Regions from separate parts of the Cytobacillus sp. FSL R7-0696 genome, predicted to be linked through region 2. Evidence: a T-box and tRNA genes for the amino acid it is inferred to sense, from the RefSeq annotation. Region 2 holds a T-box; the other holds one or more tRNA genes.
What was found. The T-box of region 2 lies ahead of metG (methionine--tRNA ligase). A T-box ahead of a tRNA ligase gene usually reads a tRNA of that ligase, here a tRNA-Met.

Region 1: it encodes a tRNA-Met, which carries the amino acid that the T-box ahead of metG (methionine--tRNA ligase) is inferred to sense. The anticodon was not compared.

What each region holds. Positions count from the first base shown of each region.
Region 1 covers NZ_JBBOWA010000001.1:2,769,130-2,785,191, forward strand. Annotated here, with positions in the region: rRNA gene MKX29_RS14410 (23S ribosomal RNA) at 1-1,360, shown strand, start outside; rRNA gene rrf (5S ribosomal RNA) at 1,672-1,788, shown strand; tRNA gene MKX29_RS14420 (tRNA-Val) at 1,798-1,873, shown strand; tRNA gene MKX29_RS14425 (tRNA-Thr) at 1,890-1,965, shown strand; tRNA gene MKX29_RS14430 (tRNA-Lys) at 1,980-2,055, shown strand; tRNA gene MKX29_RS14435 (tRNA-Leu) at 2,073-2,157, shown strand; tRNA gene MKX29_RS14440 (tRNA-Gly) at 2,170-2,244, shown strand; tRNA gene MKX29_RS14445 (tRNA-Leu) at 2,251-2,339, shown strand; tRNA gene MKX29_RS14450 (tRNA-Arg) at 2,355-2,428, shown strand; tRNA gene MKX29_RS14455 (tRNA-Pro) at 2,437-2,513, shown strand; tRNA gene MKX29_RS14460 (tRNA-Ala) at 2,536-2,611, shown strand; tRNA gene MKX29_RS14465 (tRNA-Met) at 2,637-2,713, shown strand; tRNA gene MKX29_RS14470 (tRNA-Ile) at 2,727-2,803, shown strand; tRNA gene MKX29_RS14475 (tRNA-Ser) at 2,810-2,902, shown strand; tRNA gene MKX29_RS14480 (tRNA-Met) at 2,916-2,989, shown strand; tRNA gene MKX29_RS14485 (tRNA-Asp) at 2,993-3,069, shown strand; tRNA gene MKX29_RS14490 (tRNA-Phe) at 3,089-3,161, shown strand; tRNA gene MKX29_RS14495 (tRNA-His) at 3,171-3,246, shown strand; tRNA gene MKX29_RS14500 (tRNA-Gly) at 3,249-3,319, shown strand; tRNA gene MKX29_RS14505 (tRNA-Ile) at 3,327-3,403, shown strand; tRNA gene MKX29_RS14510 (tRNA-Asn) at 3,414-3,488, shown strand; tRNA gene MKX29_RS14515 (tRNA-Ser) at 3,492-3,582, shown strand; tRNA gene MKX29_RS14520 (tRNA-Glu) at 3,586-3,657, shown strand; gene glgB (1,4-alpha-glucan branching enzyme) at 3,836-5,725, shown strand; gene MKX29_RS14530 (glucose-1-phosphate adenylyltransferase) at 5,718-6,860, shown strand; gene MKX29_RS14535 (sugar phosphate nucleotidyltransferase) at 6,898-7,926, shown strand; gene glgA (glycogen synthase GlgA) at 7,923-9,374, shown strand; gene MKX29_RS14545 (glycogen/starch/alpha-glucan phosphorylase) at 9,364-11,751, shown strand; gene MKX29_RS14550 (dimethylarginine dimethylaminohydrolase family protein) at 11,901-12,767, opposite strand; gene MKX29_RS14555 (1,4-dihydroxy-2-naphthoate polyprenyltransferase) at 13,101-14,030, opposite strand; gene MKX29_RS14560 (isochorismate synthase) at 14,290-15,696, shown strand; gene menD (2-succinyl-5-enolpyruvyl-6-hydroxy-3-cyclohexene-1-carboxylic-acid synthase) at 15,693-16,062, shown strand, end outside.
Region 2 covers NZ_JBBOWA010000001.1:1,346,301-1,362,362, forward strand. Annotated here, with positions in the region: gene MKX29_RS07045 (MFS transporter) at 1-1,077, opposite strand, end outside; gene MKX29_RS07050 (alpha/beta family hydrolase) at 1,282-1,797, shown strand; gene MKX29_RS07055 (DUF2283 domain-containing protein) at 1,818-2,207, opposite strand; gene MKX29_RS07060 (peptidase G2 autoproteolytic cleavage domain-containing protein) at 2,292-3,056, opposite strand; gene MKX29_RS07065 (hypothetical protein) at 2,963-4,519, opposite strand; gene MKX29_RS07070 (VOC family protein) at 4,741-5,217, opposite strand; gene MKX29_RS07075 (helix-hairpin-helix domain-containing protein) at 5,368-5,829, opposite strand; gene MKX29_RS07080 (hypothetical protein) at 5,855-6,103, opposite strand; gene MKX29_RS07085 (aminoglycoside 6-adenylyltransferase) at 6,216-7,079, opposite strand; partial or broken gene metG (methionine--tRNA ligase) at 7,138-8,783, opposite strand; T-box leader at 8,863-9,139, opposite strand; gene MKX29_RS07095 (hypothetical protein) at 9,185-9,637, opposite strand; gene MKX29_RS07100 (hypothetical protein) at 10,409-11,119, shown strand; gene MKX29_RS07105 (hypothetical protein) at 11,210-11,407, opposite strand; gene MKX29_RS07110 (cytochrome c biogenesis CcdA family protein) at 11,432-12,160, opposite strand; gene MKX29_RS07115 (nucleotidyltransferase domain-containing protein) at 12,198-12,776, opposite strand; gene MKX29_RS07120 (class I SAM-dependent methyltransferase) at 12,919-13,656, opposite strand; gene MKX29_RS07125 (Cof-type HAD-IIB family hydrolase) at 13,668-14,441, opposite strand; gene MKX29_RS07130 (DUF4275 family protein) at 14,438-14,884, opposite strand; gene MKX29_RS07135 (hypothetical protein) at 14,892-16,062, opposite strand, start outside.

The sequences.
Region 1 (16,062 bases), 1.4 Mb from region 2:
TAGCGAGGGAAATTTAGTACCGAAGTTCTTGATTCCACACTGCCAAGAAAAGCCTCTAGCGAGGAATAAGGTGCCCGTACCGCAAACCGACACAGGTAGGCGAGGAGAGAATCCTAAGGTGAGCGAGAGAACTCTCGTTAAGGAACTCGGCAAAATGACCCCGTAACTTCGGGAGAAGGGGTGCTCATTAGGGTGTTAAAGCCTTGATGAGCCGCAGTGAATAGGCCCAGGCGACTGTTTAGCAAAAACACAGGTCTCTGCGAAGCCGCAAGGCGAAGTATAGGGGCTGACGCCTGCCCGGTGCTGGAAGGTTAAGAGGAGAGGTTAGCTCACGCGAAGCTTTGAATCGAAGCCCCAGTAAACGGCGGCCGTAACTATAACGGTCCTAAGGTAGCGAAATTCCTTGTCGGGTAAGTTCCGACCCGCACGAAAGGCGTAACGATCTGGGCACTGTCTCAACGAGAGACTCGGTGAAATTATAGTACCTGTGAAGATGCAGGTTACCCGCGACAGGACGGAAAGACCCCGTGGAGCTTTACTGTAGCCTGATATTGAATTTTGGTACAGCTTGTACAGGATAGGTAGGAGCCTTAGAAGCCGGAGCGCTAGCTTCGGTGGAGGCGTCGGTGGGATACTACCCTGGCTGTATTGAAATTCTAACCCACATCCCTTATCGGGATGGGAGACAGTGTCAGGTGGGCAGTTTGACTGGGGCGGTCGCCTCCTAAAGAGTAACGGAGGCGCCCAAAGGTTCCCTCAGAATGGTTGGAAATCATTCGTAGAGTGTAAAGGCACAAGGGAGCTTGACTGCGAGACCTACAAGTCGAGCAGGGACGAAAGTCGGGCTTAGTGATCCGGTGGTTCCGCATGGAAGGGCCATCGCTCAACGGATAAAAGCTACCCCGGGGATAACAGGCTTATCTCCCCCAAGAGTCCACATCGACGGGGAGGTTTGGCACCTCGATGTCGGCTCATCGCATCCTGGGGCTGTAGTCGGTCCCAAGGGTTGGGCTGTTCGCCCATTAAAGCGGTACGCGAGCTGGGTTCAGAACGTCGTGAGACAGTTCGGTCCCTATCCGTCGTGGGCGCAGGAAATTTGAGAGGAGCTGTCCTTAGTACGAGAGGACCGGGATGGACGCACCGCTGGTGTACCAGTTGTCTTGCCAAAGGCATCGCTGGGTAGCTATGTGCGGAAGGGATAAGTGCTGAAAGCATCTAAGCATGAAGCCCCCCTCGAGATGAGATTTCCCATAGCGCAAGCTAGTAAGATCCCTGAAAGATGATCAGGTTGATAGGTTAGAGGTGGAAGTGTGGCGACACATGCAGCTGACTAATACTAATCGATCGAGGACTTAACCAAAAACGAAAAGCGAAAGCGCCTTGCACAGGTGCGACAAGCATAAGGCAGATTTGACAGGAGGTTGTTCTTTAACCTCATGACAGATTTGACTTATGACCTCGAGCACCTAGGCGCTGTAGCTAGACAATACGAAATGCGGGCGGCTCCAAGCCGCCGCAGCTAGACAGCACTACTTATGTAGTACGTCAGCACGCATTCAGGCGATTACTCAAAATAATCTTCTTCAACATTACCTAGTTTTCAGAGAATGATTTAAAATTTCTCTTGAAATTTTCATAAAAGACGTTATAATAATAAATGTCTTTAAAAAGTCCGGTGGCGATAGCGAGAAGGTCACACCCGTTCCCATACCGAACACGGAAGTTAAGCTTCTCAGCGCCGATGGTAGTTAGGGGCTGTCCCCTTGTGAGAGTAGGACGTTGCCGGGCATACATATTGGAGGATTAGCTCAGCTGGGAGAGCATCTGCCTTACAAGCAGAGGGTCGGCGGTTCGATCCCGTCATCCTCCACCATTTTTTGTGTGTATTTGCCGGCCTAGCTCAATTGGTAGAGCAACTGACTTGTAATCAGTAGGTTGGGGGTTCAAGTCCTCTGGCCGGCACCACTCGTGCTTTGTACGAGCCATTAGCTCAGTTGGTAGAGCATCTGACTTTTAATCAGAGGGTCGAAGGTTCGAGTCCTTCATGGCTCACCATTTGATCATCTTAATATGCGGGTGTGGCGGAATTGGCAGACGCACCAGACTTAGGATCTGGCGCCGCAAGGCGTGGGGGTTCGACTCCCTTCACCCGCACCATTTTAAATATTTGCGGAAGTAGTTCAGTGGTAGAACATCACCTTGCCAAGGTGAGGGTCGCGGGTTCGAATCCCGTCTTCCGCTCCAATATGTGCCGGGGTGGCGGAACTGGCAGACGCACAGGACTTAAAATCCTGCGGTAGGTGACTACCGTACCGGTTCGATTCCGGTCCTCGGCACCATTCTTTTAAAATTAAGCGCCCGTAGCTCAATTGGATAGAGCGTTTGACTACGGATCAAAAGGTTAGGGGTTCGACTCCTCTCGGGCGCGTTATGTTTCGGGAAGTAGCTCAGCTTGGTAGAGCACTTGGTTTGGGACCAAGGGGTCGCAGGTTCGAATCCTGTCTTCCCGACCACTAGATATACATATTTATTTTAGGGGCCTTAGCTCAGCTGGGAGAGCGCCTGCTTTGCACGCAGGAGGTCAGCGGTTCGATCCCGCTAGGCTCCACCAATTAATTTTATACAATATATTCTATGGCGGTGTAGCTCAGCTGGCTAGAGCGTACGGTTCATACCCGTGAGGTCGGGGGTTCGATCCCCTCCGCCGCTACCATAGATAGAATGATGGACCTTTAGCTCAGCTGGTTAGAGCAGACGGCTCATAACCGTCCGGTCGTAGGTTCGAGTCCTACAAGGTCCACCATTATTCGGAGGAATACCCAAGTCTGGCTGAAGGGATCGGTCTTGAAAACCGACAGGGGTGTTAAAGCCCGCGGGGGTTCGAATCCCTCTTCCTCCGCCATTCATATTATTATCGCGGGGTGGAGCAGTCCGGTAGCTCGTCGGGCTCATAACCCGAAGGTCGCAGGTTCAAATCCTGCCCCCGCAATCTGGTCCGGTAGTTCAGTTGGTTAGAATGCCTGCCTGTCACGCAGGAGGTCGCGGGTTCGAGTCCCGTCCGGACCGCCATTTACATATTTATTATTTTGGCTCAGTAGCTCAGTCGGTAGAGCAAAGGACTGAAAATCCTTGTGTCGGCGGTTCGATTCCGTCCTGAGCCATTTTTTATGGCGGTTGTGGCGAAGTGGTTAACGCATCGGATTGTGGTTCCGACATTCGTGGGTTCGATTCCCATCAGCCGCCCCATTGCGGGTGTAGTTTAGTGGTAAAACCTCAGCCTTCCAAGCTGATGATGAGGGTTCGATTCCCTTCACCCGCTTAAATAGGGGCCTATAGCTCAGCTGGTTAGAGCGCACGCCTGATAAGCGTGAGGTCGATGGTTCGAGTCCATTTAGGCCCACCATTTATATTATTCCGCAGTAGCTCAGTGGTAGAGCATTCGGCTGTTAACCGAACGGTCGTAGGTTCGAATCCTACCTGCGGAGCCATATGGAGAAGTACTCAAGTGGCTGAAGAGGCGCCCCTGCTAAGGGTGTAGGTCGGGCAACCGGCGCGAGGGTTCAAATCCCTCCTTCTCCGCCAGTTGGCCCCTTGGTCAAGCGGTTAAGACACCGCCCTTTCACGGCGGTAACACGGGTTCGAATCCCGTAGGGGTCATAAAAAAGAAGCTGTCAACATAAGTTGACAGCTTCTTTTTTATGTGGCTAACACTTTTGGATGTTATATTATCTGTCATTAGATGTCAAAATAATTTGAAAATTAACAAGGGATTTTTATACTTAAGACGAATTAATTAAGAAAGAGTAATGTAATACAAGGAGTGGAATGAATTAGAATGAATACAACTGCATACCCCACTGAATTCGAAATGCACTTGTTTCATGAAGGAAGCTTATTTAAGGCATACGAACTGTTTGGATCACACCGTCATAAAGAAGGAGATAATTGGGTTACTTGCTTTACTATCTATGCTCCACATGCCTCCTCAATATCATTAGTTGGCTCTTTTAATCATTGGAATGGCGAAGGTTTTTCATTGGAAAAAGTAAATAATGAGGGGATATGGACAATTCAGCTAGATGGAGATTTAACAGGAGAAATTTATAAATATGCAATTAAGAACAAGGATGAACAAACTTTTTTAAAGGCTGATCCTTTTGCTTTTTGTTCAGAATTACGACCCAGAACTGCTTCGATTGTCTATTCTTTAGAAGATTACAAATGGAAGGACCAAGGCTGGCAAAAGGAAAAACAACAAAGGAAAGCATTTTCAGAACCTATGATGATATATGAGATGCATCTAGGTACATGGAAAAAGAGGAATGGCCTTTTATTGACATACAGTGAACTAGCAGAAGAAATCATTCCTTACGTAAAGGAGCATGGTTTTACACATATTGAATTGATGCCTATAATTGAACACCCTTATGATCGTTCATGGGGGTATCAAGGAACAGGCTATTATTCGGCTACGAGTAGATATGGTGAACCAAAAGATTTAATGTTTTTTATCGATCAATGCCATCAAAATAATATTGGTGTTATTTTAGATTGGGTACCAGGACATTTCTGTAAAGATCAACATGGGCTATATTGTTTAGATGGTGAATATGTTTATGAATACGAAACAGAAGCTGATAGGGAAAATTTTGTTTGGGGTACAGCTAATTTTAATTTAAGTAAAACAGAGGTTCATAGTTTCCTCATATCCAATGCTATTTTTTGGATGGAAAAATACCATGTCGATGGATTTAGAATTGATGCAGTATCAAATATTATTTTTTGGCCTAATAACGAGAAGAGGGAAAATCCATTTGGTATTCAATTTTTACAGAAATTAAATAAAGCTGTGTTTGCTTATGATCCCTCTATCTTGATGATGGCAGAGGATTCTACTGATTGGCCCCAAGTAACGGCTCCTGTTCACTATGGCGGATTAGGTTTCAGTTATAAATGGAATATGGGGTGGATGAATGATGTATTATCTTATATGGAGAAAGCCCCAGGTGAACGACAATACCACCATAATAAAATGACTTTTTCTTTAATGTATGCATACTCCGAAAATTTTCTCTTACCGTTATCACATGATGAGGTTGTCCATGGGAAGAAATCCCTGCTAGACAAGATGCCAGGAGATTATTGGCAAAAATTTGCCCAATATCGTTTGCTCTTAGGTTTTATGATGACACATCCAGGTAAAAAGCTGTTATTTATGGGGTTTGAGCTAGGACAATTTGCCGAGTGGAAAGATGAAGAACAGTTGGATTGGCACTTACTTCAGTATGAAATGCATGCAAAAACGAATCATTATGTGAAGAAGTTAATAAAGTTATATAAGAGATCTAAATCATTATATGAATGGGACCACAGATCAGAAGGTTTTGAGTGGATTGATGCTAATAACCATCAGCAATCCATTTTTTCATTTATTCGTAAAGGAGTAGAAGAAGAAGAAATATTAATTGTTGTATGTAACTTTTCCCCTCAAGTATATATGAATTTTCGAATGGGTGTTCCTAAAAATGGGAGTTATAGAGAAGTGTTTAATAGTGATAATCATGAATTTGGTGGCTCTCATTGTATTAATAAACGAGTATTAAATACAAAAAAACAATCCTACCATGGAAAACCATACAGCATCGAAATGACGATACCACCATTCGGTATTTCAGTTTTACGTCCTGTTAGAAAAAGAAAAAGGAGTGATGTTGTAAATGGCTAACAAGAAATGTGTAGCGATGCTGCTTGCTGGAGGTAAAGGAAGCCGCCTTAATTCTTTGACGAAGGAGCTTGCTAAACCAGCTGTCCCTTTTGGAGGTAAATACCGCATCATCGATTTTACACTTAGTAATTGTACAAATTCAGGTATCGATACAGTCGGTGTACTAACACAATATCAACCGCTAATACTCAATTCATATATTGGCATAGGAAGCGCATGGGATTTGGATAGAAGAAATGGCGGTGTGACAGTACTTCCCCCTTACAGTGAATCTTCTGAAGTCAAATGGTATACAGGTACGGCAAGTGCTATCTATCAAAATATCAATTATTTAGAGCAACATAACCCCGAATATGTATTAATTTTATCAGGTGACCATATTTACAAAATGAACTATGACTTAATGCTAGATTACCATATTAGTAAAGGAGCTGATGCGACAATCTCTGTTATAGAGGTCCCGTGGCATGAAACAAATCGTTTTGGTATTATGAATACTTCTTTAGATATGAGAATAGAAGATTTTGAAGAAAAACCTGAGCAAGCAAAGAATAATTTAGCATCAATGGGCATTTATATCTTTAAATGGTCAGTACTAAATGAGTTTTTACAAAAGGATAATCAAAATAAGGACTCAAGCCATGATTTTGGAAAAGATATTATTCCTGAGATGTTGAAGTTAAATAAGAAACTTTATGCCTATCCTTTTAATGGTTATTGGAAAGACGTCGGTACAGTTCAAAGTCTATGGGAAGCTAATATGGATTTATTAGATGAAAATTGTGAGTTAAATCTTTTTGATCAAGACTGGAGAATTTACTCAGTTAATCCTAACCATCCTCCACAATATATTTCTCCACAAGCAAAGGTCAAACAATCTTTAGTAAATGAAGGATGTACGATTGAAGGCGAGGTAATCAAATCAGTTCTCTTTCAAGGTGTAGCGATTGATAAAGGGTCTGTTATTAAAGAATCAGTAGTTATGCCAAATACAAGGATTGGTAAGAATGTCATATTAGAAAAGGTCATTGTCCCTTCAAATATAGTTATACCAGATGGGACAGTAATTAAAGAAAGAAAAGAAACAAGTGAAGCATTGTTAATCACGCCAGAAAGTATTTGTCATTTTGCATAAATGTAGAACCGTATGATTTTTACTGGGGGGATATTGATTGAATAATCGTTTATTAGGAGTCATTGATGCGACAACTTATCATAAGGGACTGGATGAGTTAACCCTTCATCGTTCTTTAGCTGCTGTTCCTTTTGCTGGAAGATATAGACTAATAGATTTTATTCTCTCTAATATGGTCAATTCAGGAATAGAGAGTGTGGCGATTTTTCCGAAATATCAATACCGATCTTTGATGGATCATCTAGGATCGGGGAAGAACTGGGATTTAGATAGAAAAAGAGATGGTCTTTTCTTCTTCCCATCACCGATGATTGATAGTTCAAATAGTGGGATTGGTTCATTTAATCATTTTGTTGCTAACATTGATTATTTTTATCGTAGTTCACAAGATTATGCATTAATTGCTAATTGCTATACCGTTTGTAATATTGATTTCTCACCAGTTTTACAGCGGCATATTCAATCTGGCTGTGATATTACGTCAATTCAACAGCTAAATCAACCTTTAGAGATGTATTTGGTCAAAAAAGATCTTCTAATAGATATGATTCAAACTCGCAGACAAACAGGTTATACATGCATAAGTGATATTATGGCTGATATCCATCAGCCTTACACAATTTGTCATTATGAATATAAGGGGGAGGCAGTAACTATCGATTCTGTCCAATCTTATTTTCAAGCGAGCATGGAACTACTAACCCCTGATGTCTGGAGAAATTTATTTTTAAGAGATTTTCCAATCTATACAAAAGTAAAAGATGAACCGCCAACAAGATATCTAAATGGTTGTGAAGTAAAGAATTCTATTGTGGCCAACGGTTGCCAAATAGAAGGAAAAGTAGAATATAGTATTATTGCTAGGGGTGTAAAAGTCGGTAAAAATACGATAGTAAGAAACTGTGTGATTATGCAGAAATGTGAGATTCAAGAGGGGTGTGTATTAGATTCTGTTATTTTAGATAAAGATGTGAAAGTAGAAGAAGGAACCTACTTAACAGGCACACAATCGGTCCCTTTTGTTGTTAAAAAAGGGTCAATTCAAGGAGCGTTGATGAATTCGTGAAAGTATTATTTGCCGTCTCAGAATGTGTCCCTTTTTTTAAATCAGGTGGATTAGCAGATGTCGCAGGTTCGTTACCGAAGGAATTAACGAAACAAGGGACGGAAGTAAGAATAATATTACCAAAGTATGGGAACATCCCTGCCTTATATAAGAATAAGACAAAAAAGATAGCCGAATTCGTAGTCGCTGTTGGCTGGCGCAATCAATATTGTGGAATTGAAGTGCTCGAGTTAAATGATATTACTTTTTATTTTGTAGATAATGAATACTATTTTAAGAGAGAAAAATTATATGGTTACGATGATGATGGTGAGCGATTTGCTTATTTTAATAGAGCTGTATTAGAAACACTGGCACAGCTCGACTATTATCCTGATATTATTCATTGCCATGATTGGCATACAGGCATGATTCCTTTTTTATTAAGAGTTCATTATCAAAAAAGAAGTGGGTATGAATTGATTAAAACAGTCTTTACGATTCATAATCTACACTTTCAAGGTGTCTTCCCTAAAGATGCCATTCATGATTTGTTTGGGTTGGGGTTTGAGTATTATCGTGAAGATCAATTAAAGTATTATGATTGTATTAATTTTATGAAAGGTGCCATAGTATCAGCTGATCAAATAACAACTGTAAGTCCTACGTATAGAGATGAGATTCTAACAGATTATTTTGGTGAGGGATTAAATGGTTTGTTACAGGAAAGAAATGACCATTTAATTGGGATATTGAATGGAATTGATGAAGACGTCTATCACCCAGAGAAAGATGCGACGATTTATCAAGCATTTCATTCAGAGCAATGGCTATTAAAGAAGGAAAACAAGGCATATTTACAAAAAATATTCGATTTAAAGATAGATCGGAATACCCCCATTGTGGCTATGATCACAAGGTTAACAAAACAAAAAGGTATGGACTTAATAGAGAGAGTATTCCATGAAATGATGCAAGAAAATGTGCAATTTATTCTTATTGGTACAGGCGATATAGTGTTTGAAGATTTCTTCAGAAAAATGGAAGCAAATTACGGGGAAAAATGTAAATGTTATATTGGGTTCAATGAAGAAGTAGCGCATCAAGTATATGCGGGTGCTGATCTATTTTTGATGCCGTCTAAGTTCGAGCCTTGTGGATTAGGTCAACTCATTGCGATGAAATATGGTGCCATTCCTATAGTAAGAGAAACAGGAGGGTTGAATGATACCGTACAGTCTTATAATGACCAGACAGGTGAGGGCTGGGGGTTCACTTTTAAAAATTTTAACGCACATGATATGCTCTATACTTATCGTCGAGCACTAGCATATTATCGGAATCAACCACTGTGGAGTCAATTAGTTATAACTGCTATGGAAAAAGATTATAGTTGGGCACAATCCGCTTTTAAATATAATCAATTATATTCAGATGTGATCTCTAGGAGTGAGAGCCATGTTTTCTAATACAGAAGAATTTAAAGAGGCATTTTTAAAGAAGCTAGAGATGACATGCGGAAAAAGCTTTGCTGATAGCACAGAAAAAGATCATTACTATACATTGGGCTTATTAATACGTGAGTATGTAAGTACGGAATGGATTAATACCAATGAGCGTTACAGGATAGACCAAGTAAAGCAGGTTTATTATTTGTCGATAGAGTTTTTATTAGGTCGACTACTTCGAAACAACTTATTAAATTTAGGGATAGAGCAAGTGGTGTCTGCTGGGTTGCAAGATTTAGGTATCGAATTAAGCTCTTTAGAGGAAGTAGAATCAGATGCAGGATTAGGTAATGGAGGTTTAGGTCGATTAGCAGCCTGTTTCCTTGACTCATTAGCTTCTCTTAATTTGCCTGGCCATGGTTGTGGGATTAGATACAAGCACGGGTTATTCGAACAAAAAGTGGTTGATGGATATCAAGTAGAACTACCCGATCAATGGTTAAGAAATGGTCATGTCTGGGAGGTGAGAAAGGCAGATTTATCAGTTGAAATTCCGTTTTGGGGAGAAGTAGATATACGTGAAGAAAATGGCAGACAAGTGTTTCAACATATCCATGCTGAAAGAGTGACTGCAGTACCATATGATATGCCAGTCGTCGGGTATCATACTGAAACGATTAATACACTTAGGTTATGGAGTGCAGAGCCAGTCCGTTATCCAACCAATCAAGATGTATTAAAATATAAAAAAGAGACTGAAGCAATATCTGAGTTTTTATATCCTGATGATACGCAAGATGAAGGCAAGATACTGAGGTTAAAACAACAATATTTTTTAGTTCGTGCAAGTCTTCAGTCGATCATACGCTCATTTAAACGACAGCATAAGGATATGAAGGAATTCCATCAATATATTAGTATTCATATTAATGATACGCATCCAGTATTAGCGATTCCAGAATTAATGAGGATATTAATTGATGAAGAAAATCTTGGTTGGGATGATGCCTGGGAAGTAACTACACAAACAATTTCTTACACTAATCATACGACCTTATCTGAAGCACTAGAAAAATGGCCAGTTCGTATTTTCCAACCGTTATTACCAAGAATGTATATGATTGTAAATGAGATCAATGAACGGTTCTGTGCAAAGCTTTGGGAAAAGTATCCTGGCAAATGGCAGCATATCGAAAACATGGCGATTATTGCTCATGACCAAGTAAAAATGGCTCATTTGGCTATTGTAGGTAGCCATAGTGTAAACGGAGTGGCTGCACTCCATACAGAGATATTAAAATATCGCGAAATGCATTCATTTTATCAATTTTTTCCTAAGAAGTTTAATAATAAAACAAATGGCATTACGCATCGTAGCTGGTTACTTAAATCTAATCAGTCGCTTGCTGATTTAATAACAGAAAGGTTAGGAGCGGAATGGATTCGCGATCCTGAGCAAATGGCATTATTATTAAAATATGAAAATGATACAGACTTGTTAACGAGACTTGCTGATATTAAACACGCAAATAAAGAAAATCTTGCCGATCGTATTTTTACGCAAACAGGAATAAAAATTGATACACATTCCATATTCGATATTCAAGTAAAGAGACTACATGCATATAAGAGACAACTATTAAATATTTTTCATGTCATGTATTTATATAATCGAATCAAAGAAGATGAGAGTTTTAAAATGCATCCCCGTACCTTCATTTTTGGTGCGAAAGCTTCTCCAGGATATTATTTTGCTAAGAAGGTAATAAAGCTCATTAATACTGTTGCTAAAAAGGTAAATAATGACCCTAAAACAAATGAATACCTTAAGGTAATTTTCCTTGAGAACTATCGGGTATCACTGGCAGAGGATGTTTTTCCTGCAGCAGACATTAGTGAGCAAATTTCGACGGCAAGTAAAGAAGCATCTGGAACTGGAAATATGAAATTCATGATGAATGGTGCGATTACTGTTGGAACGATGGATGGTGCTAATGTTGAAATTCATGAGCGCGTAGGTGATGAGAATATTTTTATCTTCGGTTTACGCTCTGATGAGGTCAATCATTATTATGCTCATGGTGGTTATCAAGCGACTGAATATTATCATCATGATCATCGAATCCGGCAAGTAATGGACCAGTTAAGAAATGGTTTCTTTCCAGATGTATTTGATGAATTTGAACCCATTTATGATTCGCTAATTATGGAAAATGACCAATATTTTGTTTTACGTGATTTCTCTAGCTATGTTCATATTCAGGAAAAAGCGGGGTACGCTTATGAAAAACAGGAGAAATGGCGGAAAATGAGCCTTAACAATATCGCTAAATCGGGTTACTTTTCCAGCGACCGAACAATTAATGAATATGCCCAAGGGATATGGAGAATTAAATAGATAAAAAAAGCAGGAGTGTGCTTCATTATACACACTTCTGCTTTTTATTTATGTTGGACCTTATAAGCACTTGTACAAATATATTATAAATGCTAGAAAAAACGGAGAGAGTGTCTAAATTTCTTATTCACCCAATCTTATCTATTCCCTCAATCAAAATAGGTTGGGTCTGTTAAACGTAATAGGGGCATTGTGCAACAGCGGAAGGCACCACCGGATTTTATGATTTCAGAAATATCTACTTCGATTACTTCAAAGCCTCTTTGACTCAGAGCTCGATTTACTTGTGAATTGATTGGTTGTGAGAATACTTGTCTATTACCTACAGAAAGGACATTTGTTCCTAGTGTGAACTGTTCTTCTTTAGAGACCTCAATAATGTCATATCTTGAATATAAATATTCTTCTACTTTTTTATCCATTTGTCCTGGATATAGGAGTGCTTCTGTAGGAGACAGCACGTTAAAGATACAGTCTAAATGTAAAAAGGATTTAGTGAATGGTACTGGTAATACTTTCATATGTGGTAATTTAGATTGTAAATATTGAATACCAATCGTATCGGAACGGTCACTTTGTCCAATATAAACGGTATCTTGATCGATAATGACATCTCCACCTTCAACATGACCATGTTTTATGTTGTTATAAGATACATTATGAGATTTTAACCACTCTTGTAAAATATCTTCCTCACCATGTCTTATTTTCGTTGCCATCGCAGCGATAAATACAGTGTCCCCAAGGGTGAAACCAATGTCACGTGTAAATACTTGTTCAGGATAGTTTTTACCTGGAGGTAAAAGTACGACCTCAATCCCTAAATCTTTTAATTTTGCAACGAATTGTTGATGCTGAATGATGGCTTGCTCCACATTAAAGCCTTTATCAGAATACCTTCTTTGTGTTTCATTGATTTGATTCTCAATATTCATGTAGGTTGGTTCGCATAATACGACAGTCTTTAAACGGCTATACTCGGTACTACATTGTGCTTTATACTGACTATCCAGCATCTTTCATCCTCCTTACAATCTTTAGTGAGATTTCGTCCTTTGTATCTATTCCTATTTAGCATCTTTAGCATCTTACATGGGTGAATTCAGGATGTATTAAGTTTTTATCTTGATTATTAGTAGGTTTCACTGTTGCTTTTCTTATAATATGACCTAGTTCAAATACTTTAGTCGCTTTCTAGATGTGCCGTTGTTGGTTGGAATAAGTGAAAAATTGCGATAATTATTCATTTATTTTATCATTTTATGGTACGCTAAGCAGAGATTGAATGCTAAAAAAAGTAGGAAAAAGCGCCTTATAAGTAAAAGGCGCTTAGCAAAATGCTACTGATTTTATAGAATATATCCGATTAATAATCCTATAGAAAGTAGTAATCCAAATACAGTGTTTGTTTGGGCAGTATTTTTCATTGCTGGGACCATCTCATATGCAATTGTCTTGCCTTTAAAGCCTTTAATGGCATTGATTGGTTTCGGCGCACTTAGCACTACGAGTGCAAGCCATGGTGAAACAATTTGCATTACAATTAAAATAAATACCCATATATATGAAACGATAAACATGGTTGCTAATAATTTTACGGCTTTTGGACGTCCGATTAAAATAGCTAATGTTTTTCGACCAAATTCCTTGTCCCCATCTAAGTCTCGTATATTATTAGAGAGCATAATACCTCCAACTAATAAAAGACTAGGAATGGCCACAAGAACACTTGTCGTAGTTACTGTACCAGTTTGAATAAAAAATGAGATTAAAATAAGTAACATACCCATAACAAAACCAGAAATAATTTCGCCAAAAGGTGTATAGGCAATTGGTAATGGCCCACCTGTGTATAAATAGCCAATAGCCATACCTAGAAGTCCAACAGCTGCTAACCACCAACTGCTATTCATGCAAATATAAATCCCTATCAAGATGGAAGCGCCGTATAACCCTAAAGCGGAGTTAAGCACAACATGTGGTTTAATCCCTTCTCTAACAATTGCTCCACCAATCCCTACAGACTCAGCTGTGTCATTGCCGCGTTTGAAGTCATAATATTCATTGAACATATTCGTTGCAATTTGAAGGAAAAGACTAGCAACCATCATGGCGATAAAAAGGCCAGCATCTATCGACGTTTCATAAATAGCCAATGCGCTACCTAGTAATACAGGAACAAAGGCAGCTGTTAATGTATGTGGACGTGTTAATTGCCACCAGATTTGCCATTTCTTCTTCGTAGAATGTGGCGTGTTTATATTAGGTTGTGTTTGCACTTTTTAGTACCTCCAATTAAGTCAAATAAAACAAATCACTTTCTTAAGTTTAGGTAATGTCCTATTAAGTGTCAATTGAATTTTGAAAGAAGCGAAGGAGGATATTTCCTACTAAAGAACGAACAGTGCTTATTTTACTCAAAATAATATATAATAAGGAAGTGTATTGATTGGAATGATTGACAGCATTTAAGCAAGAGGTGTATCTTTAATGAATGAAGAATAGCAGCTGATTGTAGCTGTTATTGGAGGGATTTTTTTGTTTACTTTACAGCACACAGAATTTAAAGAAGGGTTTATTGAAGCGTTATCGAAAGCACAACGAACGAACCATGATATTTTATTTAGTGAGGTTTGTGAGATCGATTGCATAGATCCTTTAGCTTTTTTTGGAGCAGGAAAAAAGACAGAACTAGGTGATCGGTTTTTTTGGACAGGTTCTGATAATGAGGTTGTAATAACTGGTGTTGGTATTAACTATTTATTTCAATCGGATCAGACTACTGACCGCTTTTTTTATGTGCAAAAAAAGTGGCAGTCATTGCTTGATGATGCAATAATCCATAATTCATACTCAATCGACGCGATTGGTCCAACATTATTTGGTGGATTCACTTTCGATCCTTTGAAAGAAAAGACCAAATTATGGAGTCAATATAAGCATACAGATTTTCATCTACCGCAATATATGTGCACGATTGCTGGTGGTCGTGCTTTTTTAACAACGAATATGCTTGTTCATCCAAACGATAGAGAAGAACGCATAGAGGATATGTTAGAGGAACGTAGGCAATTATTACAAAATGCTAAAATATTACCTACTAGGATCAATAACAAGGTGATTGCCCAACATGAGGTGGCGTCTGGGGAATGGAAGAAAGCTGTCGCGCAAGTAGTAGATGAGATGAGAAAAAACGTTATACAAAAAGTGGTTTTGGCAAGAGAAACGAGACTTACTTTTGCTCATCCTGTACAAATTGAAAGCGTCCTACAAAACCTTTTAGACAAGCAAAAAAACAGCTTTATCTTTGCCTTTGAGTCAGGGGCTGATTGTTTTATTGGAGCGACACCAGAACGGTTAGTGAAAAAACAAGGTCATACGCTTTATACGACTTGTTTAGCGGGCTCAATGAAAAGAGGAGAGACAAAGGAAGAGGATGATGCTCTCGGGAAAGAATTATTACAAGATGAAAAAAATCTCCAAGAGCATCAATACGTTGTAGATATGATTCGTCAAGGGATGGAAATGGTAGGTACAGAAGTCGAATTACCTGAGGGTCCTCAACTTTTAAAATTAAGAGATATTCAACATCTTTATACACCAGTTATTGCAGCAGCTAGTAAGGAAGGATCGCTCTTGGCAATTATAGAAAAACTCCACCCAACACCAGCTCTAGGTGGAGTTCCGACAGAAAAAGCTATAGAAGTCATTAGGGATTTAGAGATTTTGGACAGAGGATTATATGGCAGCCCAATTGGCTGGCTTGATTACCAAGGCAATGGAGATTTTGCGGTGGCATTGCGATCAGGATTAATACAAGATAATGAGGCTTCGATCTTTGCTGGCTGTGGCGTTGTGAAAGATTCTGAAGTTGAAAGTGAATATCAGGAAACGAAAATTAAGTTTAGACCAATGTTATCAGCGCTTGGAGGGGAACTGAAATGAGCCATCAACAGGCTTTAACTAAATACATTGCGGCTTTCATTTCTGAGCTAGTAAAAAATGGGGTAGAAGATGTGGTCGTCAGTCCTGGATCTCGTTCTACGCCCATGGCTATGGTAATGGCTGAGCACCCAGATCTTCAAGTCCATATCCATGTTGATGAACGTTCGGCAGCTTTCTTTGCTCTTGGAATAGCCAAAGGAACAAAACGTCCAGTCGCCATTTTATGTACTTCGGGTACTGCAGCAGCAAATTACTATCCTGCGATAATCGAAGCCTTTTACTCTCGAGTACCTCTACTTGTCTTTACTGCAGACCGCCCTCATGAACTAAGAGATATAGGCGCGCCACAAGCTATCGACCAAATTC
Region 2 (16,062 bases):
TAGTAATGTCAAACCAATTTGGACGATTCCTTGCAATAGATCAGCCACACTTGCAAACCTTCCCATAATGTCAACAGGTACTTGTTTTTGGAAAAAAGTGACGTAACCTGCATTTGCAAACGTAAAGAAGAACCCTAATATGACAAAGGCTATGGTTGCAGTTAAATAATGTGAAGATGCATAGAAGACTATGTAACCGATTGATGTCAATAACATCCCCGCACCAATATATAGTTTTAATGATAATTTTTTCGCTAATAAACTTGAACATAAACCGCCAAATATAGCACCGATACCTGTCATGGCCACAATATAGCCATACGCTTCATTAGATAGGCCAAGATCTCTCGTTAAAAAGGTAACTTCTTGAGAATCCAGGGCGACACATATGAGCATCGTCGTTTGGAATAACAAGTATACAGATATAAAATATTTGGCTCCTTTTGAGAACCGGATAATTGTTCGCCAATCTTCTACTAATGTTTTTAAACGAATTCGCTCTCTTACATGATTATTCTGCTCATCCACATTCGGAAGTAAGAAAATAAAGAAAGCACAAATAATAAAAGTAGCCGCATTAATATAGAAGCAGACCGCCAAACTAACTGTCGTCATTAATACACCTGCAATAGCTGGACCAATCATAATTGCCCCATTACCTGCCATTCCGATAAGAGCATTAACTCGCTTACGTTCTGACTCTGGAATTAATTTGGTTATGTATACCTGTGAGCTTGGTCCAAAAAAACTACCAGCCAAATTAATAAGTAACAATAAAAAGTAAATCAACCACAATGAATGTAAAAATGGTAAACAGACAACTAAAAGACCACGTACAATATCGATAAAAATCATTAACCTTCTTTTATTTACTCTATCAATCACGCTTCCTGACCAAAGGTTGGTCATAAGCATTGCTAGAGGTCTAATAATATAAAGACCCGCAACTGCAGCTGCAGAACCGGTTAAGTCAATAATATATACGTTCAACGCAATCAAATAAATCCAATTTCCTAAATAAGAAACGCCTATACCCAATATAAGCAGCGCAGGATTTCTCCACCCGATAGGTATCACCCCTTAAAAAAATACAAGATTCAGAAAATACAGTACAGGAAATATGTTACACTACTTATAAAAAATAACAAGGGGAAATCGATGGAAATTCACGAAAGAAACTTACAAAAAGAGGAAAAAGTAGTTAGATATACTCATATAAATTCAGGTGCTCCGTCCGTATGTATTATGTTTTCAGGAGCGGGATAGAACTATAATCATCCATTGTTTTACTACGCTACGATGATGATAATTGAACAGGGCATTGATGTTGTTCATCTCCATTATCAATATGAAGCAAATTTATTAAAAACACATAGAGTAGAAGACATTTCATCCTTAATGATGGAAGATATTCACCTAGTTATTACGGATCTATCTCAAAAACATATCTATCAAAAAACCATCCTGTTGGGCAAATCTCTTGGTACGATACCGATCACTTTACACCTTACGAAAGAGGAAATTTTCCGTGAGGCACAGATTATTCTTTTAACACCGTTATTAAAATTCCCATCAATCGCTAAGGCAACAGTACTTATAAAGCAAGAGGTCTTACTCGTCATTGGTAATCAAGATTTACATTTCCATCATGAAACAATCGAAGAAATAAAAGGACGTACCGTTCAACTAAAGATAATCGATGGCGCAAATCACTCACTTGACATCGACTATCATACAGACCAATCCCTTCAAGCGTTAAAAACAGTAATGGCTGAATTGAAGAGATTTATTTCTTGATAAGGCTAAAAAACTAAAAATTACTTTACTATGCTTTTTAAAGTCTGTTTCTTATATTTATGAAAATCAATAATGTCGAAGCCGATAAAATATTTACACTGCTCATCAGCAAAATAAAATTGGATGCCTTTCAGTAGATAATGTTTCTTAACAGCTTGTCCAGATAGCCGGAAAGATAGGGTTTCACCATTTTCGTGATATATTTTTTCTGACCCTGCTATCGGGGATAATCTTTGCGCAATCTCTCCAAAACATTCTATACCAACGATTCGATCATGCTCATCAATATCGACTAGTAATGGAGAATCACCCACATCTTCTGTTGCTTGAATAGTATACGTTTCTGAATCAGGCAGTAAATAAATATAGCCAGCCTTCGCCTCTGTATCAAATGTAATTCTAGATTCCAATCCTTATCCCCCTCAGATTTTTAGTTCGATGAATATTATGTAAACATAGGATTCCTTTGTATAGAAACCCTACATTTTTAGGATTTAATTATAGTTATTATTGATTGTATTTGCCAATTGGGAAAGCATTTGTTTCATTTCTTGTTGTTCTAGTTGATATCGGTTAGAAAGCTCGATTATTTCACTTTCATTGCCTTTTATCATAATAATGACTTGATTAGCAGCCGTTCTTTTTATCACGCGATACCCTTGCTGTGAAGTAGTTGCTATTCCTTCATCATTTGGTAAACAATAGCCATTCACTTGACAACTACCATCATCTCTTACTCTTAATTGCCCCAATAACCCTACTGCAGACCACTCTTGTCTATCTTGTCTTGAAACATAAGATTGCGATGGATCCCATTTCGTACTAATGATCGGTTTGGTCTCTGTAACCGATGAGCGAGGTTCTCCATTTTTTGAAGCTGGCAAAGGTACTTCAATATGGGTGTACATTCTACGTCCCCATTCATCTAATTCATATTTCCCCTGCCAATTCAAGCTTGCACTATTACCTAATAAACTTGGAGTAGCACTTGTTACACCAAGAATATAACTATCAGATGCAGTTGCCTTTCGCATCTTATCTCCTTCTAATGTAACAAAGTATCCTGGATCAATTGCCGAGCCATCTATACTTTCAAACATCTCTGCTATATCTGCCCCACCAGTATTGTATGTGGCTCCATCAATATACATTTCACCATTACTAGCTAACCATTTAGCACCGAGGCTTCTTGTATCTGCAGCTGTACCGTTGCCAATAAACCAGGAGTAAGGTTCTTCAGCATCACCGTATCTACCCATAATATGCGCGCCCGCTTGATCATTTGTACTTGTACCAAGTCCCTCCGCATGAGAGTAATCACCTGAAGCGATCGTATTGTGCCTTCCGCATGACTTGCTAATCCACTCGCCACATTGTTAAAACCTTCAACATGGGAACTATTACCACTTGCAGTGTTAGGCGCTGGTAAGTTTGCTCCATCTGATCCCCCTTCTGCGTGTGCTGAGAAACCACTGGCCGTATTTTCAGTTCCTTCCGCATGGGACGCATTTCCACTGGCGGTTGTTCCTAACCCTTCGGCATGGGCATAAGGTGCGTCAAATGCTGTACTAGATAAGTAGCCCTCGGCATGGGAAGCAGTGCCTGCTGCTATTGTACTCTGCCCCTGGGCATGTGCAAAAGTGCCTGAAGCAATTGTTGAATTTCCTTCCGCATGTGAATTGTAACCAGACGCCTCTGATCCATCACCCTCCGCATGAGACCAAGTTCCCGAAGCGATTGTTGAAGTACCTTCGGCATGAGCCGCACCTCCACTCGCTGTTGTAAAGTAACCTTCCGAATGAGAATAGTCACCTTGTGCCTGTGTATTACCTCCTTCTGCATGAGAGTAGGCTCCTATCGCTAGAGTATTGTACCCTTCGGCATGAGTGCCAAAGTTACTTGCTACACTTAGAAAACCCTCGGCATGTGCCCCAGAATTAGATGCAGTTGTTTGAATGCCCTCTGCATGTGCACCATAAGCTGTTGCATTTGTTGAACCACCTTCGGCATGGGAGGCGGTAGCAGTAGCAGTAGTAGATAAACCCTCGGCATGTGCAGCATTACCAGAAGCTAACGTACCATCCCCTTCCGCATGAGAGGCATCCCCACTCGCGGTTGTACCTAACCCTTCTGCATGCGCAGCCCCTCCACTTGCTGTAGATTCTGAACCTTCTGCATGCGAAACATCTCCGCTTGCATTTGTTTCTGAACCTTCTGCATGAGAGGTTTCCCCACTAGCCGTTGTGGCATAACCTTCTGAATGACTATTATCTCCAATCGCCGATGTATTTGTTCCTTCCGCATGTGCCTCATTTCCAATTGCCGAAGTATTAATCCCCTCGGCATGAGAGGCATATCCACTTGCTTCAGTCCCATGTCCCTCAGCGTGTGATACTCCACCGATGGCCAAACTTTCAAATCCCTCCGCATGAGACGCTTGCCCACTCGCTAGTGTATTAAACCCTTCACTATGTGCGGCGACCTCCGTCGCATTAGTGCTTGAGCCTTCCACGTGAGAAGCTGCACCTGTTGCTATTGATGCATAACCCTCGGCATGAGAGGTCTCTCCAGTCGCTATACTATTATAGCCCTCCGCATGAGACGCTGTGCCAGCAGCTTCTGTTGTACTACCCTCCGCATGCGAAGCCACACCACTTGCAGTAGTATTATAGCCACCTGCATCGGAACATGTTCCTAAAGCATTTCTATTACAATCAGCCAAATGTAGCACTCCTTTCCACAAAAAAATTTAAATCTTTATCCTGATAGTTTATTAAAAGGAGATCATTTTCGTGTGGACAAGTTGCCTAATCTTATCACTTCATCTCTTTGACATTTAATAAAGGTATAACCGTCTTACCGCTCGCCTCTTACAAGGCAAAAAAAAAAACGAAAAAATGATCAATGAAACAACATTTTTTCGTTTACTCCATTACTTTTATTTTAGAAATCTTGTAGCTTAAGTCCCTTCAAAGATTCTTCCCATTCCGTGATAGACCACTTTTTGCAAACTTTCTGCAACTCCTCTGGTGTATCCACCGTACACATCAACTCTAAACTATTGCCGTCTGGGTCTTTAAAATAAACTGAAGCATTACTTTGATGTGACCGAATAAATGGAGCCACCGACTTTCTGCTGCCAAATCGCACTGCTTCAATTCCCTTTGTTTCTAACCAGTTTAATGACCGCTTTAAATTTTCATAGGAAACGCGAAAGGCAACATGTCTAACAGAAGGATGATAGGGCAACTTGTACTCTTCTCCTTGCCATAGACCTAACCAACTTTTATCCTTTTCAATCCAGAGAAATACTGTCTCTTCATCCCTTAATGCCACCTGTAACCCTAGATTCGTATAAAATTCAATCGCGTCATCTAAATTTTTGACTGGTAAATGAGCTTCATATAAGCCTTCTATCATTGCATCATCAGTCCTCCTTTATCTAATTATATTTTTATACAAAAGAGAACTCATCACGACCGATAAAAGCTGTATCTTCCTTACGACTTTTGATGGAGAGCGGACTTTGCAATATATGCTACTCTCTTGAATCACAATCGCCAACTCCTCCTAATCCCTCCACGATTTCTCTGGTCGATCTGATGGAAAGCCATTTGTTATGCGATACGCCTTTCTCTCATCCGTGAAGTCAAACCATTTTTTAGGCATTTGCTTATTGTTAGCGAAATGAATGACACAGCGAATTTGATCTTCCACACAGCCATCCGTTCTCACACCCATTTCTTTTTCCAGCAGATCAAATAGTTGTCCCGGGTTTTCATTCTTTATATCTTCTAAACGATAGATTTGCAGATATCGAACAAGTTTATCCGCTAATTCAAAACCAATTGAGGGCACCAATTGGAAGTCTGCCCATCCCTTAATCTTCCGTGCCCTTTCATCTGATATATTTAAATGCTTACTAATTTCTTTTATCCCAAGTATATGTATTTGGCTGATCTTCAATCTTGCCTCTCGTATTCTAGACCTTTCATCTGCTGTTAAAGGTAATTTAGGTTGATAAGATGGCATCGGCTTCCTCCTTACTGGCTTACATTTATAGTGTTAGTGGTTTATAACCTTTTCTTTTTTTATAATGTTCAAGTGTACCCATCTCTAAGTTAGCTACCATTTCCATTCTCTCTAAATCTCTTCTTGTCACAACAGGATCCTCCGCATTCCAGCGCACAGTGCGAATGAAATAATACGTTTTAATTGGGTGAAAGACTACTTTTGAATGGGGAAAAGCATCGAAAGTAAATTCAATCGCTCCCCGTTTTTTATAAGAATAGGAAAGAATATTCATTGTGTTGATCCATCCCTTTGCTTTTAAGTCGTACAATTCTTTACCCTTATACGAAAGGTCTTCAATCCCTTTTTCCGCTTTTTCCTCTCATTCTTTAAGTAGCCTATCTCCTTCACGCTTTCGGTAATTGCCTAACCCCCTCCAAATACGCAAGCATGCGACGATCATCATTGATAGGATAAGAGAATCGAAGGTGATTAGCCACTTCTTGAGCTAACGCACGAAACAATTCGCATGTGGTCATAACTGCTTCCCACATATTTTCCTCATCTCCATCACTATAAGTTTTTCTGTACATCTCCCAATAGGAAGGAGGGAGATAACACTTATAATATTTTCCTAACTTACCAGTAGAAATACGAAAATCATATTGAATACCGATCCACCAATCGACCATTTTGTTTAATGCGTCTCTTATGTCAGAGTTAAACATTGCTTGAGCATATGGCCATTCATCTCGCCAAATACCTTTCGCCACATTTTGTAGACACCACCAGAAGTTATTTGTATAAGCATCATATTCACCTTCACTCGGTGTTTGCACGTGGTAATCGACATCTGTCGGAGGAGGAATAATGGGCAAGTACTCACCTTTATCTAATAAAGGAACAGTCAGTTTATCTTCCCCATATTCTTTTCGCATCACTTCCTTCGTTTGAAAGCGAAGATCGATGCGATTGCCGTCTGTAAATAGCATCAGAAAACCATAACTCTTGAAGTCTTGCACTATTTCTTTACCAAAATCATTTTTATCTGGTTCTTGCTTCATAATCAACTCGCCGAATGATGCGATCCAATTTTGATTTTTAATAAAAGGCTCGGTATCTTCAACGACATAAACAATATCATAATCTTGAAACTGGTCTCTTGGGACATTTATATTTGTTCTGGAACCGTTCATATAGACGGCAAAAATCCTTTCTTCGTTTTTTGCAAAGTCTATAATCGTCGCCATCATTTCTGTTTCAGACCTCATCACTTCACCACCCAAGTATTGGTTCTTTGTTTGCTAAGTAAAGTCCTGCTTCCGGCGATTATTCGGCAAGTGATTGTGCTTGTAATCTCGTTAATTCTTTTTCAATGTTCTCTACATCAATGCGCGCAAACAATGGTTCAACTGGTGCAGTGAGTGTCACACCATTCAAAACAACCTCTTGCCATCTCCGCTCTTGGACATTGAGTAATTCAAATACCTTTTCACTTGAAAACGGTAAAAAAGGAGAAAGTAATTGCGCGAGGTTGGCAAGAAGATAAACACAATTAGCTAACGTTTTTTCACAAGTCCCTTGATCCTCATGCCATTGTTGCCATGGCTTTTGCTCATCAAAATATTTATTAGATTTTCGCACATAGGCGAATATATTCTCTAGGGCTTGCTTCATGCTTCCTTGTTCGATGAGGTTTCCAACTTCTTGATATAAGCAGTTTATTTCTCCTTTTATCTTTTCATCAATATCCGACGTTGTAATGACACCGGCAAATGATTTTTCAATAAATTTCAACGTACGATTCACAAAATTCCCATATGCACCAAGCAATTCGCTATTATGGCTATAGATAAACTCTTTCCAAGAAAAATCGGCATCGCGATTTTCCGGTGCATTAATCGTAAGAAAGTAGCGTATCGAATCTGGTTCATATCTTTCTAAGAAATCAGGCACCCAAACAGCCCAATTTTTACTCGTCGATAACTTCTTTTTTTCTAAAGTAACATATTCGTTGGAAATCACCCTTGTCGGCAATGCCGCAATTCCTATTCCTTGTAAAATGGCGGGCCAAATGACCGTGTGGAACGGGATATTATCTTTTCCGTGCACATAATACGAGGTTGTTTCACTTGACCAAAAATGATGATCATCCTGATTGTTTTCTTCGGCCCACTTTTTACTTGCCGAATAATAGCCTGAAACCGCCTCAATCCATACATACACCTTTTTATCTTCATAACCAGAAACAGGGACACTGACACCGATTGGTAAATCTCGAGAAATAGCTCTGTCGTGCAAGCCTTCACCTAAATACCTCTTCGTTAAATGCAATGCATTCTCTCTCCATAAATGTTGCACTTCAGCCCTTTGTGTATATTTCTCCAAATCAGCTTGTAAGTCACTTAGTGCAAAATATAAAAATGTTCTGTCTCCCTTGTCGTCGGTGTGTGACCACAAATTTTACAGCTGCGTTCATGAAGTTCAAGGGGCTCTAAAATGGTTGCACAATGATCACATTGATCACCTCTGGCAGGTTCATTGCAAACTGGACATAATCCTTCCACATAGCGGTCTGGCAAGAACTGCTGACAATGCTCACAATAGGTTTGCTCTACCTTTCGCTTGTAGATCAAGCCTTTTTCTAAAAGCGCTAAAAATATTTCTTGTACTACATGATGGTGATGAGCTGTATCTGTTCTTGTATAAATATCATAAGAAAAACCTAATTGTGTAAAGCAATCAACAAACTCTTTGTGATAGTGATCTGCTATCGCCTGCGGCTCTACCCCCGCCTGTCTTGCTTTCACAGTAATCGGTGTACCATTACAATCACTGCCTGAAGCATATAGCACTTTTTCTCCTTTTAAACGATAATATCTTGCCAAAATGTCTCCAGGTAGCAAACTTGAAACATGACCGAGATGCAAAGATCCATTTGCATAAGCCCACGCCCCACCAATAAAAATACTCATCTTCTATTCCCCCTAAATTATTAGCTGATTGATTGAGACACGACTGCAAACAAAAAACCTCGCCCCATAGCTATTGCTAGCTAAGGGCGAGGTTTACACCACGCGTTACCACCTTATTTTACAAATAGGTTACCCTACTTGCCTCATCAAGTACGCCAGTCCCAATCGGCCTTTATACTGTGACATTGATAACGAGTGCCAAAACTCGGCGTAGCCTACTTATACTAATAAACAAGTATGTTCAGTACACAGCTCAGAGACCATTTTTCGAATGATTGCTTTTTGCTTCTTCTCAGCTACCGAAGCTCTCTGCTTAAAAAACGACACATTCTACTTTTTCTCTTCATTGCTTTTGAAGTAAAAATATATAAGGGTAATTTTAATCAACTGGGTTTTGAAAGTCAATGGGAGAAGTGAAAGGCAAATGTGTTTTGCTCGGCTTTCTTGACGGAATTTCTAGTTGAATGACTTGCTAATGCTTTTTGCTCGGCTTTCGTGACGGATTTTCTGACTGAATGACTCGCTAATGCTTTTTGCTCGGCTTTCGTGACGGATTTACTGTCTGAATGACTTGCTAATGCTTTTTGCTCGGCTCTCGTGGGGGATTTTCTAGTTGAATGACTTGCTAATGCTTTTTGCTCGGCTCTCGTGGGGGATTTTCTAGTTGAATGACTTGCTAATGCTTTTTGCTCGGCTTTCGTGACAGATTTTCTGTCTGAATGACTCGCTAATGCTTTTTGCTCGGCCTTCGTGACGGATTTTCTGACTGAATGACTTGCTAATGCTATTTGCTCGGCTTTCGTGACGGATTTTCTGTCTGAATGACTCGCTAATGCTATTTGTTCAGCTTTCATGGCGGGTTTTCTGACTGAATGACTTGCTAATGCTTTTTGCTCGGCTTTCGTGGCGGATTTTCTAGTTGAATGACTTGCTAATGCTTTTTGCTCGGCTCTCGTGGGGGATTTTCTAGTTGAATGACTTGCTAATGCTTTTTGCTCGGCTTTCGTGACGGATTTACTGTCTGAATGACTCGCTAATGCTTTTTGCTCGGCTTTCGTGACAGATTTACTGTCTGAATGACTCGCTAATGCTTTTTGCTCGGCTCTCGTGGGGGATTTTCTAGTTGAATGACTTGCTAATGCTTTTTGCTCGGCCTTCGTGACGGATTTTCTGACTGAATGACTTGCTAATGCTTTTTGCTCGGCTTTCGTGACGGGTTTTCTGACTGACTGACTCGCTAATGCTATTTACTCGGCTTTCATGACGGGTTTTCTGACTGACTGACTCGCTAATGCTTCCTTGTTTTACTTTTACAATTGCTAGTTGTGTATTTCGGCCCAATCACGGGTCTTTATCTATTTCTCGGTGGCACGGAAAAACAATATTTGCCGACGATTTATCTCTCGATTACCAATGAAAGGCCTGGGCTCATCGGGCAGGCACGCGGCTTCATCTACCACTCACCATGGATTATTCTTTTCCCTCTCATAGCTTACTTATTACTACTATTGGCCTTTTATCTCGTCTCGTCAGGTTAAATAACCAGGCAAATAAAAATTGGCGGAGGGTGACTCATTATGATTTTTGGGTATATAGAAGGGTAAAGAAATAGGAGGGGAATCACCATGACCATTGAATCCATCATCATTGGCGTTATTCTTATATTCATCCAGCTTTTTGCACTAAAGATTGTTAAGTGGCTACCAATGAGAGAACAAAAAATACTGTCGCTATCCGGCGGTGTCGCGATCGCTTATGTATTTGTATATATTCTCCCTTCCATGCATGAAGAACAAGACAAGTTAGGTGGCACACTAGCGATCGATTCCGAACTATACTTCTTGGGGTTGATCGGATTAATTGTTTACTATAGTGTGTATAAATTCGCAAAATCTACAAAAGCGCAAAAAATGAACCAAAACGCCGCCTATTTTGTGCAAGCAACTTTTTTCGCTATCTATACATTTATGGTTTCTTATATTGTATTCTCATCTGATGTTCACTCTGGTGAAGCTTTATTTTATGGATTAGCCATCGGTCTTCACTTTATCGGCATATCCTATCATATTGGAAAAGGTAACGAAGATGTTCACCATCAGTACGGACGCTTTCTATTTGCGATAGCTACGCTTATAGGGGCACTTGCCGGATCAATGGGCCCTACTTCAGGGTTATTCGTCCACTCCATCATCGCTTTCAGTTCAGGCGCAATGATCTTTAATGTCATCAGTAAAGAGTTACCGGAGGAAGACTATGCCCATCTGCCCACTTTCTTATTGGCTTCCCTTTTGTACTCATTGATTCTCTTTACTCTTAAAACCGTCTTTAATTGGTAAATAAAACGAGATAACCCAATTTAAATGACATGAGCAAATTCCCAGAAACTTTTGTTCATGTCTTTTTTATGGAGTTGTACTCAGCTCTTCCTAGTTACTTTTTCTGTAAAGAATAGCACTAGTAAGAATCATAAAGACTGTACCAATCATTAATAAACCGTTTGGGATCCAATACAATTCACTCGGTAAAGTACTAAATAATATGATAGACAGCACGATTAAAGGTATCATGCCTAAAATATACAGACGGATGATTGGATTTTGCCACTTTATATTAAACTGATTCAACTAATTGTCCCCCCTTTATGCTAGCTAGTAACCATCCCCCCACAACCCTTTCAAAAAGAATTCCGCCTTCGCTCCCCAAATGTTGATGACATACACTTGATCAAAATAGACCATTACACCAATAATAATCAAAATGAAACCACCAATTTTCATCAAATGGCTCGAATATTTATGAAAGAATCGCACCTTCTCAATAGCAAAACCTAGTAAGATAAACGGTATAGAAAATCCTAACGAATAAGCCGTAATATGGATAAAAGTTTGTTCTGGTGGTTGAGCCAAACTAGCGTAAATAATAGCACCTAAGATGGGGCCAATACATGGGGTCCAAGCTGCAGCAAAAATGACGCCTACTAAGTATGAATTCAAACAAGTTCCTGCTTGTTTATATTTGAAGAGGCGTATCTCCTTCATAAAAAGTTTCGGCTGAAAAAGTCCCATTAGAAATATCCCCATCATAACAAGGAAAATCCCACCAAACATGCGAATGAGATCATTATATTCTCTAAAAAACTCCCCGAGAAAGCTCGCAGAAAAGCCCAATACATAGTTTAAAGATGCTAATCCGAAACAAAACGCAACCGCATGAAGGATTACCTTCGACTGTGCACCACGCTTTTGTTTCAGGTCATTTACCGATACCCCGGTAATATAAGAGATAAAAGTCGGATATAACGGTAGCGTACACGGAGAGAAAAATGCCAATAGCCCGCCTAATAATGCTAAGGTTACTGTCATATTCATTATATCCATCACTAGGTATCCTCCTGATCCATTTAAGTAAGTGTTTTCAGTATCTTACAAGTAATTCTAACCACTTATGATGTGGCATATGTAATTGAATCGCCGTTTGTAGCCATTTCTTTTCTTCAGAAGATAGGAAATCGACGAATCGAAGAAAGTCCTCTTGATCTTTCGCTCTCGTATCTTTCGCTTTATATAACAACACCACTTCGGGGCTCAAATATGGAATATCTTCTATGTGTACGGACTTCATTTTTTCAAATGAATAACGAATACGCTCATCTCTTCTAAAGATCCAATCGTTATGTTGGATTTCATTTAACAATACTTCTAAAGAAGTACCATCTATCACATTCTGGCAATGAATTTCATGAATCGGTCGCTGTAAATTTTCCCCTTCCCAAGTAACTAGTTCACCATTCACCACCTTCTGAAACCTCCATTGTTTAAGGTGATTTTTTACATGCGCTTGATCCTGACGAAATACAGCGATTTCAATATCTTTATGTTCTCTAGTCTTTTGACCGATATGCAAATCAATCGCCCAACCACCCGCAATAAACCACGGTTTATCAAATCCCGACATGAGTTCCTTTATTCTATGACAAAGTTGGAACTCCGTCATAATTTCAACCCCATACATAAAGCTCCTGCTACCGGATTGTACGTATATGGCGGAATTTCATAAAACTGGTTAAGAGAATAATTTCTTGAAACGACCAAATCATCTACTCCTTTCTTCAACAACCAACCATCATTGATATTTACTACTCGTATTTAGTCGCCGAAATGATGATCATCATGGGTCTTCTCATTTCATTCTTCATTTCCTCTGTATGCATCATATGTTCTGGTGGCTTTGGTTCCACTATTCTTGTGATTTGAAAACCTTGCTTTAGTAAGCCATCAAGATAAGTAGTCAAAGTTTTATGGTATTTCGTTACTTTTTCTCCCAAAAAGGTTGTTTGTCTTTCTCCTTCAAAGAAATAATGGTCAACAGGAAAATGAGAAACCTCTTGCTGTGCATCATAGAACCAATCTTGACTACCTTGTGCTGTAAAAATAGGATGTTCTACAGAAAAAATAAATTGTCCTCCTTTTACCAATCCCTTATGAACATTATTAGCCACTTCTTCAAAGTTAGGTACATAGTGAAGGGCAAGTGAACTTACTATCAAATCATAATGCCTCTCTTCTATTTGCATATCCTCTATCGTGGATCGAATATATGTAACATTTTCATAGTCTTTTGACATTGTTTTTGCTTTCGAGATCATTTTTTCAGAAATGTCTACTCCCACAACTGATTTAGCTCCATGCTCTGCCGCGAATCGGCAATGCCAACCGAAACCACAACCTAAATCTAAGACGGTTTTATCCTGAAAGGTTGGCAGCATACCTTTTAATGTTTGCCATTCTCCAGCTCCTTCCAGGCCTTTTACCGATCGTGTCATTTGACTATATTTTTCAAAAAAGGATGCTTGATCATATATATTCTCCTTCATAACGAACCTCCTTATATAATATTGAACTTCTTTAACGCCTCACTTATCCCTCCTTCACTCGCCCTGGAGGTCACATAATCGGCAGCAGTCTTTACGCCTTGGCTACCATTACCCATCGCAATTCCTAGCCCAACAAGTTTCACCATATCAATGTCATTGTCGCCATCACCAAAAGCAATTGCTTCATGGGGGTACACATTGAAATAGGCTAATACTTCTTTTATTGCTACATACTTAGATACCTCTTTTTCAACTACATTTAAGATATAAGGGTGCCACCTCTTAAAGATTAAATAAGGAAACGTTTGCCGATAAATATCTACTACTCTATCATTCGCAAATAAACATAATAGATAGACCTCTTCCTCAAGAATAGCAGGCTGTGTACTCGGATAATCAGCAAGAGATAAAGTCTCATTAAGTGCTGTAAGAATAGCTTCTTCTTTAACACCATTCATATAAAGGGATTCAGTATAAAAAGATAAACCATGTTTCATTTTTTCTGCAAAGTTCATCACGTCTATTAATCTCTCTTTATTAAATGGAATCTTATGTATGACCGTCTGTTGATGCTTGGCATATCCTCCGTTAGCTGTTATAAATGTCTCTATCCCTATTTCCCGCAACTCTTCACACATGGATAATGGCCTACCAGTAGCCGCAACAACGTGTATACCTTTCTCCATCAGTTTTCTAATCGCTACCTTAGTTGTTGGTGGTATACTCCCATCTTTTTCACTCGTTATCGTACCATCCACATCAAAGAATACCACTTTATAAGTCATCTTCTCTCAACCTCTTTATGATGATAAAAATAGGGTCCATACCGCGGGTTTTCATGCGTTCTTATATATGTCCAAGTAAAATCAACATCTACCACATAGATATCACTTTCTCTCTCTAAATCAAGCGCCTTGAGTGATGTTACCCGATCAATGATATACGCACTATCCTCCATCTCGTAAAAAATATAACAAGACATATTTTTCATTTGTTCTAACTTACCTCTAGCCTGTTCTCCTTTAAGACAAGTGACTGTCTCATAACTAAAAACATGCCATAAATATCCACAAATTTTTCCTCTTTCATATAAATAGATCTCTTCTTTTTCACGCTCATTCAAGTGACTAGCAAATGACTGCTCCCAGCGATATTGTAAATAAGTACCCCATTTCGGTATCTCGGTTACTTTTACTCCCCGATCTCGCAATCTTGTTACTAAATCCACTACTCCCTCACTTCCTATCCGCCAACAAGAAAACCTCACCGGTATTGGCATCAACCCCATACAAACTATCAATCATTGCACTTAAAATATATTTTCGTGTATCAAAGTCATACACATAACAAGGTTTTAACACAATGAATTCCTTGATTTTTTCATAGGCTTCTTCTTTTGATAGGACAACCTCTTCCGGTCCATCATACGATTTAAATTGATCACTTAATAACTGGTTGTCTATATAATTAATCACCTCGAGCGAACAGGGATCGATAAAGACTTTCAGTTTCCGCTGGAAAACAAACGAGTTTTTCTTACTTCCTTTTAAATTTGCGTGAATATAACCAATATCGCGATTGAAAGAAGTTAATAACCATTCCCCTGAATACTCTGGGTATACTTGTCTTAAAAACGTTTGAACGACGTCAATATAAGCAGTTACTTCACTTTCATTAATCGGTTCAGTATCAGCACTAGGTTCATTCGTGAATGCCTGTTTTGCTGAGATATCTTCTATCCATTCCATTTCTTTTCTAGCAAAGGGTGTTTGTAACGGCTCTGTCCAATTCAATACTTCCTGCACTTCTACCTGCCCAATCCCAGTCGCAAAACCTTCATAAGGAATCGTTTTAGAAAGATCATTGGTTACATAAATTTCCTCTATGCCATAAATAGCGTGGATTTTTTCCTCTTCAAAGGAAGGATCATGTATCAACCTGATTTGCGCCAGTGCGTTTTTTTCCACTTGCTCAACGGTCAATGTATATTCCTCTTCTTCCACCCATTCATCCGTTGGAAAATAACCATGAATGCTATAAAAAATCAAATCCCCATCTCTATTTACTTTCAGTTCAATATAACCAGACGGGGAAATGTCCATCCCTTTATAAGATCCTTTAAAAGAATACTCCTCCTCATTATGTGAATCCAGTTGAAAATGCCTACCATATATCAAATTCGTTTCCGCTTCTATCCATTTGATAATGCTTTCTACATCCCGCTGTTGAAAGACAACACCATGCTCTGCATATGTTGCCCCTTCCACAAAAATCGCGGATTCTACCTTATTTGTTTGCAAATCGATCGTAATTACTGCCGTTCCCTCAGGATTTAAATTTTCCTCAACAATATCTGCCTCTTTAGGAAACCACTCCATACAAAATTGGTAAACTGTTTCATTGAAC